Regions from separate parts of the Exiguobacterium sp. HSB13 genome, predicted to be linked through region 4. Evidence: riboswitches for the same ligand, from Rfam matches in the RefSeq annotation. Region 4 holds a riboswitch; each other region holds the start of a gene.

Region 1 (4,213 bases), 270 kb from region 4:
CGATCTCTTCTTCGATTTCCCGGTACTGTGCATAGGTCAGTTCACCGATACGAACAGTATCTTCCGTACTTTGACCAAACGGCAACGTACCGAGTGGCGCATCAGGTCGGAAACGATCGAACGCACTTGCAAAGACTTGTTTGACGCCTCCGAGTTGTTTTGAAGGGTGCCAATCAAACAACGGTGAAATGAACGACAGACTGGCGACCGGTAATTCATATTCTTGCAACAGACGATTGACGACGAGTGCGCCCATGCTACAGGCGACGATATGAATCGGTAGCTTGCGTTTCCCGGCTTCACGTAATGCTTCTTTTAACAGTTGACCATGTTCTTCAAACGAGATGCGACGTGGTGCGTCGACGAGCAATACTTCATACTCTCGTTCGAGTACCCGAATCAAAGCTTCACTCGGACGGGCACGCAGTTGTAACGGATAGACTAATACGATGATTCCTGTTGGTTGTTCAACCACAAACTCACCTCTTCACTTCATACTTCCTTTTCACGATACCTTATTTCAAACGCAATCGAAACCGTCCCAAGACGGATTTCACGAGGCGACATGGCGAAGACGAATGACAGATTCTACTTGCCCAAAGACTTCTTCCGTCATCTCACTCAGTTCTTCAAAACCAAATGAGGTCAAGAACTGACGTGCTTTATAGTTACGTGCTTCCACGTAGACTTCGAGTGGGACGGCTCCTTGTCGTTCGAGTTCACGGATCAGACGTCGCCCGATACCATTTTGCTGATATTTCGGTAAGACGTACAGACGAACGATCTCCCACGTTCCCTCAACATCAACAGCATGAATGAAACCGACGATCTCCTCGTCGATGATTCCGACATAAAAATACTCTCCCCGTGCTTCTTCCGCCGTCCGGATCGCACGAACGACTTCTTCTTGCGGATACGCCTCCTGCACGAAATGCGCTTTCGAACGTTCGGAATAGATTTCTGCATACGTATCCAACCAAGATGTGACGGCAATGTCATGAATACGTCCTGCATCAGCTGGAATAGCTTCGCGTATTTCCATAATCGGAACCCCCCTTTATATTCATACGAATCGACTCATGTACTTTTACCCTCTTCTAGAAAAAACATTCGTTTCCTGCAAAGTTCCCCGTAAACAAAAAAAGTCCGAAAACCCGCGTAGGGTTCTCGGACTTTTTGATTATGCGAAACGTTTTGCTTGTTCTTCAAGAACTGCTGCTTTATCTGTTTGCTCCCATGGAAGCTCAACATCTGTACGACCGAAGTGACCGTATGCAGCTGTTTGACGATAGATCGGACGACGGAGATCAAGCATGTTGATGATTCCAGCCGGACGAAGATCGAAGTTTTCAGCAACCAATTCGACGAGTTGCGCTTCAGGAAGTTTTCCTGTACCGAATGTATCAACCGCGATTGATACTGGGTGCGCGACACCGATTGCGTACGCAAGTTGAACTTCTGCTTTGTCTGCAAGACCTGCAGCAACGAGGTTCTTCGCGACGTAACGTGCTGCGTATGCAGCTGAACGGTCGACTTTCGTTGGATCTTTACCTGAGAATGCTCCACCGCCGTGGCGTGCGTATCCACCATACGTATCAACGATGATCTTACGACCAGTCAATCCAGCATCTCCTTGTGGTCCGCCGATAACGAAACGACCAGTTGGGTTGATGAAGAATTTCGTTGCTGCGTCGATGTATTCAGCCGGGATGACCGGTGTGATGACGTGTTCTTTCAAGTCAGCTTGGATTTGCTCAAGCGTGACTTCTTCTGCGTGTTGTGTCGAGATGACGATTGTATCGACACGAACCGGCTCGTTGTTCTCGTTGTATTCGACCGTGACTTGTGTTTTTCCGTCCGGACGAAGGTAGTCGAGTTGACCGTTTTTACGCACTTCTGCCAAACGGCGTGCGAGACGGTGTGAAAGCGAGATTGGAAGTGGCATGAGTTCTGGTGTTTCTTTCGTTGCGTAACCGAACATGAGACCTTGGTCTCCTGCACCGATAGCATCGATTTCTGCATCAGACATGCTACCTTCACGTGCTTCAAGCGCTTGGTCGACACCAAGAGCGATGTCTGCTGATTGCTCATCGATTGATGTCAATACAGCACACGTGTCCGCGTCGAAACCGTATTTCGCGCGTGTGTAGCCAATTTCACGAATTGTCTCACGAACGACTTTTGGAATGTCGACGTAAGTTGATGTCGTGATCTCACCTGCAACGAGAACAAGACCTGTCGTGACAGAAGTTTCTGCCGCAACACGTGCGTTTGGATCCGCTGCGAGGATTGCATCAAGAATTGAATCCGAAATTTGGTCACAGATTTTATCTGGATGACCTTCAGTGACTGACTCCGACGTGAAAAGTCGGCGATTAAGGTTTGTCATGTATGACCCTCCCAAAAAAGAATTTGACGGTGTACTCATTTCCCCTAGTTGAGTGGGACGGTAAAATGAAAAAAACCTTTCCAAGTCCAAAAAATGGTCAGGGAAAGGTTGTGCGTTCTTCCTTTACCCTCTTATCGTTCGAAGTGTTTACTTCGCTTCAGGAGAGCACCTTTTCCCTCATTAATATGTGAATTAATGTAGGACGGTTGCCGGGTTTCTTCGGGCCTTGTTCCCTCCACCTGCTCAGAATAAGAGTATCCGTTACGAATTACATGATATAAAGTTGTACCTACTCTGTCAAGCAAGGTTTCAAATTCTAGTCGAAACTTTTTGAAAGAGATGTTAAACTGTTAATGCTGAAAGCGTTTCCAGATAAATAGAAATCAGCACCAGAAAATGATTGCTCTCTCTTTAGTATGTCATATATAATAAATGTGTCATACTAAATACAGTGAGCCAAAACCAACGTAGGGGAAAGGTGGGGTCAGGATGCCGATGACGGTCCTGAATATCGAAGAACTACTCAAGAAAGAGCATGTGTTCAAACAACTATCTGTTGCTGAACTTGTCGAACATGCGATTCGAAACGAAGAAGGTGTCCTTGCTGAGAACGGCGCATTATCTGTAGAAACGGGGAAATTTACAGGTCGTTCACCAAAAGATAAGTTCATCGTCCGTGATTCTTCCTGCGAGTCTCACATTGATTGGGGTCACGTTAACCAACCAATGGATGGAGACAAATTTGAACAATTGTTGCAAAAGGTTCTTCGTTACATGAACGAAGCCGATCAGCTCTACTACACAGAAGCTGCTGCTGGAGCAGATACGCACTTCACCCTTCCGGTCCGTGTGCTCACACAATACGCTTGGCATAACCTGTTTGCCAAACAACTTTTTTTACGCGAGTATCCTGAAGTGGCTGCCTTCGAACCGTTCACGGTCGTCTATGCGCCGCATTTCAAAGCAGATCCTGCCGTTGACGGAACGAACTCCGAGACGTTCATCGCGATGTCGTTCGAACACCGGATCGTCTTGATCGGTGGAACGGAATACGCGGGAGAAATCAAAAAATCAATCTTTTCCGTCATGAACTATCTCTTGCCACAAGAAAATGTCCTTTCGATGCACTGCTCGGCAAACGTCGGACACGAAGGCGACGTCGCCTTGTTCTTCGGTCTATCCGGTACTGGTAAGACCACCCTATCAGCAGACGATAGCCGTCAATTGATTGGTGACGACGAACATGGTTGGTCGCACGACGGTGTCTTTAACATCGAAGGTGGATGTTATGCAAAGACCGTTAACTTATCGCGTGAAAAAGAACCGCAAATCTTTGACGCGATCCGTTTCGGAACCGTCCTTGAAAACGTCATGCTCGACGAAGCCCGTCATCCTGATTACGATGACACATCATTGACGGAAAATACGCGTGCTGCTTATCCGATCACAGCGATTGATAACATCGCTGTTCCGTCACGTGCTGGTCATCCGAAGACGATCGTCTTCTTGACGGCTGATGCGTACGGTGTTTTGCCTCCGATCAGTAAATTGACGAAAGAACAAGCGATGTATCACTTCCTATCAGGATATACATCAAAACTCGCGGGAACAGAACGCGGTGTCACGGAACCGGAAGCAACGTTCTCGACATGCTTTGGTTCACCGTTCCTTCCACTAATGCCTGAAAAATATGCGACGATGCTTGGCGAATTGATTGATCGTCATGGTGTCACTGTTTATCTCGTCAACACAGGTTGGACAGGCGGTGCTTACGGTACAGGTAGCCGCATGAAGCTATCCTATACACGGACGATGGTCAACGCT
Region 2 (4,213 bases), 200 kb from region 4:
CATATTGGTGCAGGATATCATGTAAGAGATGATGAATCGGGGACACCTTCTTTCGTGAGAATCTTCTTCTTCAGTGTACAGGAAATAGGGGACGGTTGGAATGAAAGGACAAAAATTCTAGGGAAAGAAAAAATGAATTTTGATTTCCGGAAGTCAACCCTTTTTCTCGATACCGTTTCGAGCTATACTCGTTAAAGTGACTATTTTTAGAGGACGGTGTCGGACGATGATGCATGTAATAAATCAGTACGGCTGGATCGAAGTAATTTGTGGCAGTATGTTTTCCGGGAAATCGGAAGAGTTGATTCGTCGTGTCAGACGGGCGCAGTACGGCAAACTGCCCGTTCAAGTATTCAAGCCGGCAATCGACGACCGGTACCATGAAGAGCATGTCGTCTCTCATATCGGCAACTCCGTCGTGGCGATTCCGATGGCGACGAGTCGTGATCTCTACGCAGCAGTAGCGGAGGAAACACAAATCGTTGGAATCGATGAAGTTCAATTCTTTGATGATGAGATCGTACAAGTCATCGAAGCACTTGCACAAGACGGAAAACGTGTCATTTGTGCGGGTCTTGATCAAGATTTCCGGGCAGAGCCATTCGGCAAGATGCCGGAATTACTGGCGCGCGCAGAATTCGTAACGAAGCTGCAAGCCATCTGTCTTTCGTGTGGTGATCCGGCTTCCCGGACACAACGGTTGATTGATGGAAAACCAGCGAACTACGATGATCCGATCATCCTAGTCGGCGCTTCAGAGTCGTATGAGCCACGGTGCCGCCATTGTCATGAGGTGCCTGGAAAACCGAAGCCGCTCCAATCGGTGCAGCATCAAGAAAGATAAATAAAAAGACGAGCCGATGATGGTCGTCCTTTGATCTCACAGCTATTCGCTTCTACTTGGAAACGAATAGCTGTTTTTTTTATTATCCTGTTTCCTGTGAGAATCGGCTTGAGCGTTCGATGAAGCGGATCGTCTCACGAACGATCAAATCCTGATCATGATCAAGGGTTGCGACGTGATACGAGTTGAGTAAACAGTAGCTGCGTTTATCATTCGTTCCGATATGTTGATGCAGATAATCCGAGCTCGACGGTGGAACAACGTGATCGGTCGCTGAGTAAAGAATCAATGTCGGAAGAAGGATCGATCCAAGGCGTCCTTTCGTCTCATCCATCAGACGGACGAGTTCGAACGCACAACGGCTCGGAACGAGATCATAGATGATTTCAAAAGCAGACCGCTTGATGTCCGGTGCCCCTTCCGGTAAATACTGTGGACCGTCCTCGAACGAAAGTGCTTCATAGGATGGAACGGAGAGTGCAGCATTGATCGTAATGATGCCGGCAAACGGAATCCTGTCAGCGGCGAGCGACAGTGCGAGCGTTGCTCCCATTGATTGACCGATGACGAAGACTTGGTCGCATGTTTCTTGTAAACGTTCATAGCCGTCTTGCAGGCTTTGCTTCCAACATCGAGCAGTCGATTGTTCGAACTCGCGGACGTTTGTTCCATGTCCACGTAAGCGCGGGGCATAGACGGTAAAACCTTCAGCGGCGAATGCCTCACCGACGTCCCGGACACTTTGTGGGGTCGCGTTAAAACCATGACAGATTAGAATACCAATCGGTCCACCTTGAAGATAAAACGCTTCGGCACCAGTCAATACAGGATAGTTCATCATTACTCTTTTTCCTCCATTCATGAAAAAAACTCGTCGACGTCACTGCTTGGACGCCCACGAGTTTTTCACCGTATCATCCAAAGCCGCGCTTTGCTGGTCGGAGCACCTTACAAATTGCAGGTTGCCGTGAAGTCATAGAGCCAGGTCTCTCGTTCACTCTTGATAAATATCATATTGGAATTGTCGGATTAATCATTGAAACGATGGTAGCACGTTCGAAAATGACTTGTCAAATCGTTCTTGACGAATCACGATTCGTTCATTAAGCTAATCCATAACTTGTCAATCAATCGATATGCGACAAATGGATTATTTTTGCAAAGTTGGTTGACTTTTAAAGGTTCGACCCGTAATGTAAAAATTAGTTTTACGACATAAGCAACAACGCAACACCACACATACGAATTTCATACCGCAATACTTATCCAGAGAGGTGGAGGGACTGGCCCTGCGAAACCTCGGCAACAGACTCATTATGAGCACTGTGCCAATTCCATCAGACAGATGTCTGAGAGATGAGTGGAGTGGATTCTGCCACTGTGCGGATCCAGGTCTCTTCTTGTTTCTCAAGAAGGGACCTTTTTTGTTGAATGAAGGGGGAAAACGGAATGATCGCATTTCATCAAGTCAAAAAAACGTACGTCACGAAGGATCAGACGATCGCAGCGCTCGACGGTGTCGACCTGACGATCGAAAAAGGCGAAATCTTTGGTGTCATCGGCTTTAGTGGTGCCGGAAAAAGTTCACTGCTCCGCTGTGTCAATCTGTTAGAACGACCAACATCAGGAACGGTGACGGTCGATGGGGAAGATTTAACGCAACTGTCTCCGAAAAAATTACGCCAAGCAAAACAACGGATTGGAATGATCTTTCAGCACTTCAATCTATTGAATGCGAACACAGTCTTTACGAATGTCGCAAAGCCACTCGTTCTCGCAGGCGTCAAGAAAGACGAGATTCGACGCCGGGTGACGGAGTTGCTCGAATTCGTTGATCTCGCGGACAAGGCGGATCATTATCCGGATCAATTGTCCGGTGGACAGAAACAGCGTGTTGGCATCGCCCGGGCACTGGCGACGCAACCTTCCGTCCTCTTATGTGACGAAGCGACATCAGCACTTGATCCCCAGACGACGCATCATATTCTCCAGTTATTAAAACGCATCAATGCCGAGTACGGGATCACGATTCTCTTGATCACCCACGAGATGGGCGTCATCCGGGAGATTTGCGACCGGGTCGCCGTCATTGAAGCTGGAAAGTTGATTGAGTCAGGAACGGTCTTCGACGTCTTTTCGAATCCAAAGACCGAGACGGCAAAAAACTTCGTCCGGTCCGTCATGCATGACGAAATTCCAGCATCGATTCGTCAGTTAATCGAGTCGCGAAATGCACATCCAATCTATAAGATTCATTTTCTCGGACATCACACGGGGCAGCCGCTCTTATCGCAAGTCGCGAAACGCTTCGATGTCGATGTCAACATCTTGCACGGGAGCATCACAGAGTTGCAGGATACGCCGTTCGGCACCTTACTCGTCGAGTTGATCGGTGAGCCGGCTGAAGTAAAACGAGCGTTACACTATATCGATCAGGCACAGGTGACAGTCGAGGAGGTGCTTGCCCATGCTAGTTAATTACAGTGATATCTGGACGGCATTTTTGCAGACGATGACGATGGTATCCGTCTCACTCTTATTCTCGACTTTGATTGGCTTACCACTCGGTATCCTACTTGTCGTCACGCGAAAAGGTGCATTGCTCGAGAACGTCCCGCTGTTCACGTTCTTCAACAGTATCGTCAATATTTTCCGCTCGATTCCGTTCATCATTTTACTCGTCGCGATCATTCCATTGACGCGCTTGATCGTCCAGACATCGATCGGAACCGAAGCCGCCATCGTCCCGCTCGTCTTTTACGCCGCACCGTACATGGCGCGTCTGATCGAGAGCTCGTTACTCGAAGTCGATAAAGGTGTTCTGGAAGCAGCAGAAGCGATGGGTGCGACACCGTTTCAAACGATTTTCCGCTTCCTCCTACCGGAAGCACTCGGTTCACTGATCCTGAACTTAACAATCGCGACGATCGGCTTGATCGGGGCGTCAGCGATGGCAGGTGCGATTGGAGGCGGTGGTCTCGGTGACTTAGCGATCACCTATGGTTATCAACGATTCGACACGAAAGTCATGATCATCACGGTCGGGATTCTCGTCATCTTAGTTCAAGGCTTACAGACGACAGGCAATATCGTCGCACGAAAAATCAGAAGACATTAATCAAGGGAGCGATTCAGCCATGAAAAAAGCAGTAGCAATTGGAGCAACACTAACGACGATTTTATTTGCCGGGTGCGCAGCATCAGGAGAAGACGAAAAGACGATCAAACTCGGTGTCAGCGGTTCGGATACCCAAGTTTGGGACTACGTCGCGAAAAAAGCAGAGAAGGAAGGCATCAAAATCGAGCTCGTCAAGTTCTCCGATTATGTCCAGCCGAACATGGCACTGGCTGAGGGCGAGATCGACGCCA
Region 3 (4,213 bases), on a different contig from region 4:
TCATAGGCGTAGTCTTCCTTACCATGCGAGATGATGAGCCCATCATAATCTTGCTGAATCGCTTGCGCGACAAGCTCCTTGAACTTGACGTCGTTACCTTCCGAAATGAACGTGCTGACTTTAAAGCCAAGCGCTTCGCCTTCACTTCGTGCGCCATCAAGGAATTGTTTCGTATGGTCGTCCGATGCCAGGTTGCGGATGACAGCGATCTTGACGTCCGATTGAACCCCTTTTGGTACATCCTTGACGACTTTTGTCGTCGTGGCTTCTCCATTCGCACAAGCCGCTAGTAACAGTGCCGGTGCTAGGACTGCGTAAGCTAGTTTTTTCATGACATATCTCCTTATCCGAGGGGTTGAAGCCCTGTTAATTGTTCAATCGTTTCTTCATTCGGTTGAGTGATGACACCAAGTTCGGTGATGATGCCTGTGATTAAGGTGTGTGGTGTGACATCAAACGCCGGGTTGAAGACGGCGACTCCCGCTGGTGCTGTCGCGACACCTTGGACAGTCGTCACTTCTTGCGGATCACGCTCTTCGATTTCGATCGCGTCTCCGGAAACGAGCGAGAAGTCGAACGTCGAGAGCGGTGCTGCGACGTAAAACGGAATACCAAAAGCTTGAGCGAGCAATGCCAATTGGAACGTCCCGATCTTATTCGCGGTATCTCCGTTTCGTGTAATCCGGTCGGCACCGACGATGATCGCATCGATCTGTTTTTCTTTCAGCGTATGGGCGACCATGTTGTCCGTAATTAACGTGACATCGATGCCGGCACGTTGTAGCTCCCATGTCGTCAATCGTGCTCCCTGCAGTAACGGTCGCGTCTCACTCGCAAAAACAGATAATTCGATGCCACGTTCTTTTGCGATGTAGAACGGCGCAAGTGCCGTTCCATAAGCAGCGGTCGCAATCGACCCAGCATTACAAATCGTTAGGATCCGGTCGCCTGACTGGAACAATTCCAGTGCATGAATCCCGATTTGACGTGACGTCTGCGCATCCTGGTCGTATAAGGCGACCGTCCGTTTTTCCAACCGTTCACGGATCTCTTCTACCGACGTTCCGTCTTGAATGATTGGATTCAATTGATCGAGGACATTTCGTAAGTTGACGGCCGTCGGTCGTGTCGCGAGTAACGTCGCTGATGTCTCAAGCAAAGCTTGCTTATAGATCGACAGTTCTGCTTCAAACCGGTACGCTTCCTGAACGAGTACGAATCCACCGAATAGGCTGATCGCAGGTGCGCCCCGGACACGCAATTGTTTGATTGCCTCAACTGCTTGCGCAAGATCAGTAATGACTTCATAGTGTTCTTCCTGCGGTAGACGTGTCTGATCAAGAATCGTCAAGACACGGTCTTCGTAACGGATACTTTGAACAAATGCACTCATCGGCTTAACTCCTCCGTTACGTCAAAGTTTCGTAAATCATCAAATGTCCGGCATTCTGTCCGACGTTTGATTAACGCTGCTCCTAGACGGAGGGCGTGACGTTTTCGCTCTAAGCGTTCCGTCGTTGAATCGATTGATTCTAAATCAGCGACTGGTGCGAGACCGATCGTCCGCCGAATCAATTCGCAACCGGCGAATCCAAGGGCATCCTGTAAGATCGTACTCAGTACATCATCAACAAGTCCCGATGCCTGGAATGGTTCGACGGCTTCCCGTTCCCATAAGGCACGGAACGTTGAAGCAAACGTCAGCCAGAACGTATCGATGTCCTTGATTCTTGCGTCACGTCGTGTAGGGTAATCTGGATATGCCGCGAAGAAAAGATGGGCGATGAATTGCCCGACATCGAATCCGAATGGACCATAGAAGGCGAATTCTGGATCGATGACTTTCGTTTCCGTCGCCGAAGCGAAGATGCTTCCTGTATGTAGATCGCCGTGTAGCAACGCATCCCCTTTCGTGATGAAGAGCGCTTCGAGTTTTGCGACTTCGCGTTTTAACTCATCGTCTGCCCAAAGACGTGCCACTTCTTCCTCCAGTCCGGCTTCAATCTCGTTCGTCTCCGCGTCATGAAACGGATCTGTGAAGATCAGTTTTTCTGTGATATCGCACAAATCTGGATTGTAGTACGTTCGGGCAACACGTTTCTTTTCAACCGGACCAAGCGCAAAGTCCGATGTATGGAATAAAGTCCGAGCGAGATAAGAACCGATATGTTCCGCAAGCAACGGATACTGTTCACCCGCGAGCAGTCCAGTCCGAACGATCGTCAGATGTGAAAGATCTTCCATGACCGTATACGCCTCTTCGTGACTAGCATGAAAAACACGTGGTACGAACGGCACGGCATGCCGGGCGAATTCACGGAGTGCGGATTGCTCAATCCACGCCCGCTCAAGCGATAACGGCCAGCTCTCACCGACGACTTTTGCGTACGGGAGTGCTTGTTTTAGAATCAATCGATGTTCACCTTCTCGAATTCGGAAGACGAGGTTAAGGTTCCCATCGCCAATCTCTTCTGCTTCGACGGCTCCGTCGCCGATCAGTCCTAATGAGCGGACCCGTTCAATCGCGTCCTGTTCTGTGAATGCTTTGTATGTCATCTCAGTTTCCCCCTAATGTAATACACGAAAAAGCGCCTCTTTTCGTCATCGAAAAGAGGCGCAGGAAAGTCACTGCGTCCTCTTATCTCTCAGACGAAACGTCTGTTGGATGTAGCACCGTGCCTAGTGGTCGGTTGCTGCGGCGTCATCGGGCCAATTCCCTCTGCCAACTCGCGATAAGAGTCGTATGTAGTTGTCGTGTGTGATATTGATTTGAATCTTACGCAATCGACTTCCTCGCTGTCAAATCGAAATCAAGCAGAAATCGATATCGTTTTCATGCCATCTATAGAAAGAGTATTTTCAAAAAAATAAATTTTCTAAAAATAGTTTGACAAGTGACGATTCTCATGTAAAAATTGCAATTAGATTTCACAATTTCATCCAATTCTTATCAAGAGCAGACGGAGGGACAAGCCCTACGATGTCGCAGCAACCGACCTTTTGGCACGGTGCTAATTCTTGCAGCTACTAAAGCTGACAGATAAGAGTCCACGTTCGAATCATTCATGGTCTCTTGTCGCTGACGAGAGACCATTTTTTTGTTGAAGGAGGAAAGACATGGGTTATATCACTGCTACTTATCAATTGACTGCCCGCAATCGACTCGAGCAACGCGCTGAACAACTCGCGCTTGGTTTGACGGTCGGTTCTTGGACGGAACTGAATCATCTCGAGCAACAACAACTCGCCTCGTTCAAAGGGGAGGTCGTACATACGGAAGAGCGCGATGGAAAAGGATATATCACGATTCGTTATCCGGAACATAACGTGTCGCGCGACTTTTCTGCGATTCTGACGACCGTCTTCGGGAAACTTTCACTCGACGGTGAAATCAAATTAACGGAACTTCTGTTACCGGACACGTTCACACCAGATTTTCCAGGTGCGAAGTTCGGTATCGAAGGGGTCCGTTCCTTAATCGGTGTCGAAGATCGACCGTTGTTAATGAGTATCTTCAAAGGGGTCATCGGACGCGATCTATCATTCCTTCGTGATCAACTTGAAGGACAACTCGCTGGTGGGATCGATCTTGTCAAAGATGATGAGATCCTATACGACAATCCGTTGACACCGACGATTGATCGGGCACGGATCGGACGAGAGGTCATCGATGCTCACTTCCACCAGACTGGTAAACGCGCGTTGTATGCGATCACACTTAGTGGTCCCGTCTTTACGCTCAAGGATCAGGCCAAACGGTTGATTGATGCTGGAGCGACTGCTTTCTTGTTGAATACCTTCACTTACGGACTCGACGTCTTACGTGAACTGGCACGTGATCCGGAGATCAACGTTCCGATCTTCAATCATCCGGCATATAGCGGTGCGTTGATCGCTAGCCCGAATCACGGAGTCGCAGCTCCTGTCTTACTTGGCACATTACCACGTGCTGCTGGAGCAGACTTGACGCTATTCCCGTCTCCTTACGGCAATGTCGCTTTGCCAAAGGATGTCGCTCGTGGCATCACGGTCGAAGCGACCCGTCTCGGTCAGACGAAATCGATCTTCCCGGTTCCTTCAGCCGGTATTCATCCCGGACTCGTCGCTCAACTCGTACAGGACTTCGGTATCGATTCCGTCATCAACGCCGGCGGCGGAGTACATGGTCATCCGCAAGGTGCTGCGGCTGGCGTCATCGCTTTCCGTCAAGCAC
Region 4 (4,213 bases):
CCCGCGACTGACGGAACCAGTCATGCTGGTCACTTGTATGGTTCACGACTAAATCGAGAATGACCTTCAATCCACGGGCATGAGCGGTCGTGATCAACTCCTGTAGATCTCCCATCGTTCCGGCTTTTTCCATGATCCCGTAATAATCGGCAATATCATAACCGTTATCGACGTCCGGCGAACGATAACATGGATTCAACCAGACGACATCGACACCTAGTGAAGCGATGTAATCAAGCTTGTCGATGACACCTCGCAAATCACCAATCCCATCCCCGTTCGAATCTTTAAAGCTACGCCAGTAGACTTGATAGACGACTGCCTCTTTCCAGTTAGCTCGCTTCATCTCCTCACTCCTCTCCCTACTCTTTATTCCCGCTCCACTTATCTGTACCTGTTTATCCGACAATTTTTTTGAATTTCGAAAAAGTTCTTTTCTTTTGACTGAATATTCGTTATCCTTGACGACAATACCACGAAGGAGGCATTCATCCATGAAACATTTCGCTCCATCCATCGCCATTGATCGGCTTCCTGCTCCCGTTTTCGCTGAGCTCGCAAACCGAATCGGTGCTGTAAAAGCTGCCGGACACGATGTCATCACACTTGGTCAAGGAACACCCGATCAAACGACGCCCGTACATATTCTCGATGCGTTAAAACAAGCCATCGACGAGCCAACGAACCTTCAATATCCACCGTTTCGTGGCCATGATTTTCTAAAACAAGCCGTCGCCAGCTTTTATGCGACTGAATTCGGCGTCACGATCGATCCGGCAACGGAAGTCGCGATTCTCCTCGGTAGTAAAGCCGGAATCGTCGCCTTACCGCAGACGATCGTCAACCCTGGAGAAGGGGTCATCGTCCCCGATCCAGGATACCCGGATTACCTGTCTGGCGCCGCACTTGCTGGCGCATTCCCGATTACGCTTCCGTTGCTCGAGAAAAACGGTTTCTTACCCGATTACGACTTACTTGATACGACGGATGTCGAGCGTGCCCGGATGTTGTTCCTCAACTACCCGAGTAATCCGACAGGCGCTACGGCGACGGCAGAAGCCTTCGAACAGACCGTTGCTTTCGCTGATGCTCATGATATCTGTGTCGTCCATGACTTAGCATACGGTGGCATCAGTTTCGATGGTCCGACGCGAAGCTTCCTGCAAACGGAAGGTGCAAAAGACGTCGGGATCGAGCTATTCTCACTCTCAAAACGCTTCAACATGTCAGGCTTCCGGATTGCCTTCGCCATCGGAAATCCGTCCGTCATCTCAAGCATCGAGACGTATCAGGAACATCTTTACGTCAGTGCCTTCACACCGATTCAACACGCTGCGACCGTCGCTCTGACGAGTGACCAGACATGTGTCCGTGAGTTAAGTAGCTTGTATGAAACACGACGTGATGCATTGTTCGCAAAACTTGATGCGATCGGTTGGAGTGGACCACGTCCGGGCGGTTCCTTCTTCGTCTGGCTTCCTGTTCCTGAAGGTTACACGTCGCAAAGCTTCACCGATCACCTGCTTGACGAAGCACACGTCGCCGTGACCCCTGGATCATTCTTCGGCGAATACGGTGAAGGCTATGTCCGGATCAGCTTGATTGCTGACGTCGAACGATTGGAAGAAGCCGTCAATCGAATCGGAACGCTTAACCTGTTCCGGACACCTGTTGCGGAATAATTCTGAAAAAACATTTGACAGATGGGAATCATTTCCGTTAAAGTAAATCCCAACAGCATAACTACTTATCGAGAGCGACCGAGGGATTAGGCCCAACGACGTCCGGCAACCACCTATCAGGAACGGTGCCACATCCTACAGAATGATTTTCATTCTGAGAGATAAGTTACGAAATCTTACACTTTCGTCGCTTTTTTCTGGTTGCTCTGCTACTAGGAAAAAGCGACTTTTTTTTGTATGAGGAGATGAGCGGATGATTGAATTCAAACACATTACAAAACGGTTCGTTCGAGACCGGACCCCGATTTTTGCATTACGGGATGTCGATTTGACGATCCAAAAAGGAGAAATCTTCGGGATCATCGGTGAGTCCGGTGCCGGTAAAAGTACATTGCTTCGCCTGATCAACGGGCTCGAGCACCCGACACAAGGAACCGTCAAGGTCGACGGTGTCTCGCTCGGCGGGATGTCAAAAGCAGATTTGCGTCAACTTCGCTTACGGACAGGAATGATCTTTCAGCATTTCCAATTGATCCAGTCGCGCAATGTTGCGGATAACATCGCTTTTGCACTCAAGGCTGCTGGCGTCAAACGAGCAGATTTCCCGGAGCGCATTCGCGAACTCGTCTCGCTCGTCGGACTTGAAGGATTTGAGACGAACTTCCCGAGTCAATTAAGCGGTGGGCAGAAACAGCGCGTCGGGATTGCCCGGGCACTCGCAAACAATCCGACCGTCTTGTTATGTGATGAAGCGACATCAGCTCTTGACCCGGTCACGACGCTTCAGATTCTTGATTTGTTAAAAGATTTGAATGAACGACTCGGATTGACGATCGTCCTCATCACGCATGAGATTGATGTCGTCAAACAGATTTGTCATCGTGTCGCCGTCATGTCGCAAGGGGAAGTCGTCGAAGTCGCCTCTACCTATGACTTGTTCAGCCAAGCCAAACATCCGGTGACGCAACATTATGTCGACACGGCGTTACAAATCGAGCTACCGGAACGCATCTTACAAGCGACACCGGGAAAAATCATCCGCTTGCAGTTCACAGGCGAGAAGACCGGCGAGAGCACGTTATCAGAAGCAATCCGCCGTTACGATATCTCGGTCAGCATCTTGCACGGCAAGGTCGACTACATTCAAGACGTCGCCTTCGGTGTCCTGATTGTCAGCTTGACGGGATCCTCCGATCAAATCGCACCTGCCCTCGACTGGCTCGCGACGGAACTTCACGCACTCGAGGTGATTCAGGATGTGGCTTGATCGTATTCAAACGATGTTACCTGAGCTCTTGAAGGCACTCGGCGAGACAGCATGGATGGTCGGAATTTCACTCGCCTTCGCATTGGTCGTCGGGATTCCGCTCGGGATTCTCTTGTTCGTCACCGACCGCGGATTATTTTTTCAAAACCTTGCCGTCCGACGTGTTCTTGATTTCGTCGTCAACATCGTCCGGTCGCTACCGTTCATCATCTTGCTAGTTGCCCTCATTCCGTTAACGAAGTTCTTGCTCGACAATACGATTGGTCCGACGGCAGCATCCGTCAGCCTCAGTGTCGCAGCGATTCCGTTTCTCGCGCGACTCGTCGAAACATCACTACGTGAGATTCCGCCCGGTTTGATTGAAGCAGCGGAAGCGTGCGGGGCGAAACCATTACGAATCATCGTCAGCGTCCTTTTACCGGAAGCACTTCCCGGCATCATTCAAGGCATCACATTAACGACGATCAGTCTGATCGGCTTCTCGGCGATGGCTGGTATCGTCGGCGGCGGTGGTGTTGGTGACCTCGCGATCCGTTTCGGTTACTATCGCTACGATAATCTCATCATGATCGTGACGATCGTCGTGCTCATCGTTATCGTTCAAAGTATTCAAGCACTTGGCAATCAACTGGCGCGAAAAACAGATAAACGCTAATCATACATACAAAGGGAGAGTGGAATCATGAAAAAACGATATGCCTTTTTAGCAACAGCCTTACTCGGTGCAGGAGTCCTCGCGGGATGTGGAGACAGCAGTGCTGATGAAAAAGACAAGACGATCAAGATTGGTGCGACGAGTGGTCCGTATAGCGACATGGTCAAACAAGCGATCCAGCCACAACTCGAAAAGAAAGGCTATAAAGTCGAAATCGTCGAGTTCAGCGATTACATCCAACCGAACATCGCCCTCGGTAGCGGAAACATCGACGCCAACTTGTTCCAACACTCGATCTATCTCAAGACGTTTTCTAAAGAAAAGAACCTCGATTTAAAAGGACTCATCACGGTCCCGACAGCACCGATGGGACTATACAGCAAGACAGCGAAGACACTCGACGACGTCAAGACCGGTGCTGAAGTCGCGACGCCGAATGATCCGACGAACCAAGCACGAGCACTGAACCTCTTGGCAGAACAAGGCTGGATTGAACTTAAGCCGGATGTCGATCCACTGACCGTTTCCGAGAAAGATATCGTCAAGAATCCGAAGAAACTCGTCATCAAACCACTCGAAGCGGCTCAATTGCCACGTGCTGTCGAAAGT

What was found. A riboswitch is a leader RNA that binds a small molecule or an ion and turns the genes downstream of it on or off. The one in region 4 is predicted to bind S-adenosylmethionine.
Region 1: it holds a riboswitch for S-adenosylmethionine, as region 4 does, so the genes downstream of both, metK (methionine adenosyltransferase) here and ACZGCQ_RS10455 (methionine ABC transporter ATP-binding protein) in region 4, are expected to answer to the same signal.
Region 2: it holds a riboswitch for S-adenosylmethionine, as region 4 does, so the genes downstream of both, ACZGCQ_RS11365 (methionine ABC transporter ATP-binding protein) here and ACZGCQ_RS10455 (methionine ABC transporter ATP-binding protein) in region 4, are expected to answer to the same signal.
Region 3: it holds a riboswitch for S-adenosylmethionine, as region 4 does, so the genes downstream of both, mtnK (S-methyl-5-thioribose kinase) here and ACZGCQ_RS10455 (methionine ABC transporter ATP-binding protein) in region 4, are expected to answer to the same signal.

Annotation. Positions count from the first base shown of each region.
Region 1 covers NZ_JBUZOM010000001.1:1,714,256-1,718,468, forward strand. Annotated here, with positions in the region: gene ACZGCQ_RS09105 (alpha/beta hydrolase) at 1-475, opposite strand, end outside; gene ACZGCQ_RS09110 (GNAT family N-acetyltransferase) at 554-1,042, opposite strand; gene metK (methionine adenosyltransferase) at 1,181-2,389, opposite strand; SAM riboswitch class I at 2,518-2,644, opposite strand; gene pckA (phosphoenolpyruvate carboxykinase (ATP)) at 2,879-4,213, shown strand, end outside.
Region 2 covers NZ_JBUZOM010000001.1:2,181,868-2,186,080, reverse strand. Annotated here, with positions in the region: gene ACZGCQ_RS11380 (DedA family protein) at 1-46, opposite strand, end outside; gene ACZGCQ_RS11375 (thymidine kinase) at 230-844, shown strand; gene ACZGCQ_RS11370 (alpha/beta hydrolase) at 927-1,685, opposite strand; SAM riboswitch class I at 1,753-1,854, opposite strand; SAM riboswitch class I at 2,104-2,207, shown strand; gene ACZGCQ_RS11365 (methionine ABC transporter ATP-binding protein) at 2,294-3,322, shown strand; gene ACZGCQ_RS11360 (methionine ABC transporter permease) at 3,312-3,962, shown strand; gene ACZGCQ_RS11355 (MetQ/NlpA family ABC transporter substrate-binding protein) at 3,982-4,213, shown strand, end outside.
Region 3 covers NZ_JBUZOM010000002.1:320,389-324,601, reverse strand. Annotated here, with positions in the region: gene ACZGCQ_RS13410 (sugar ABC transporter substrate-binding protein) at 1-332, opposite strand, end outside; gene mtnA (S-methyl-5-thioribose-1-phosphate isomerase) at 344-1,393, opposite strand; gene mtnK (S-methyl-5-thioribose kinase) at 1,390-2,556, opposite strand; SAM riboswitch class I at 2,636-2,739, opposite strand; SAM riboswitch class I at 2,945-3,047, shown strand; gene ACZGCQ_RS13395 (2,3-diketo-5-methylthiopentyl-1-phosphate enolase) at 3,118-4,213, shown strand, end outside.
Region 4 covers NZ_JBUZOM010000001.1:1,979,603-1,983,815, forward strand. Annotated here, with positions in the region: gene ACZGCQ_RS10445 (glycoside hydrolase family 13 protein) at 1-346, opposite strand, end outside; gene ACZGCQ_RS10450 (aminotransferase class I/II-fold pyridoxal phosphate-dependent enzyme) at 495-1,682, shown strand; SAM riboswitch class I at 1,745-1,850, shown strand; gene ACZGCQ_RS10455 (methionine ABC transporter ATP-binding protein) at 1,936-2,949, shown strand; gene ACZGCQ_RS10460 (methionine ABC transporter permease) at 2,939-3,604, shown strand; gene ACZGCQ_RS10465 (MetQ/NlpA family ABC transporter substrate-binding protein) at 3,632-4,213, shown strand, end outside.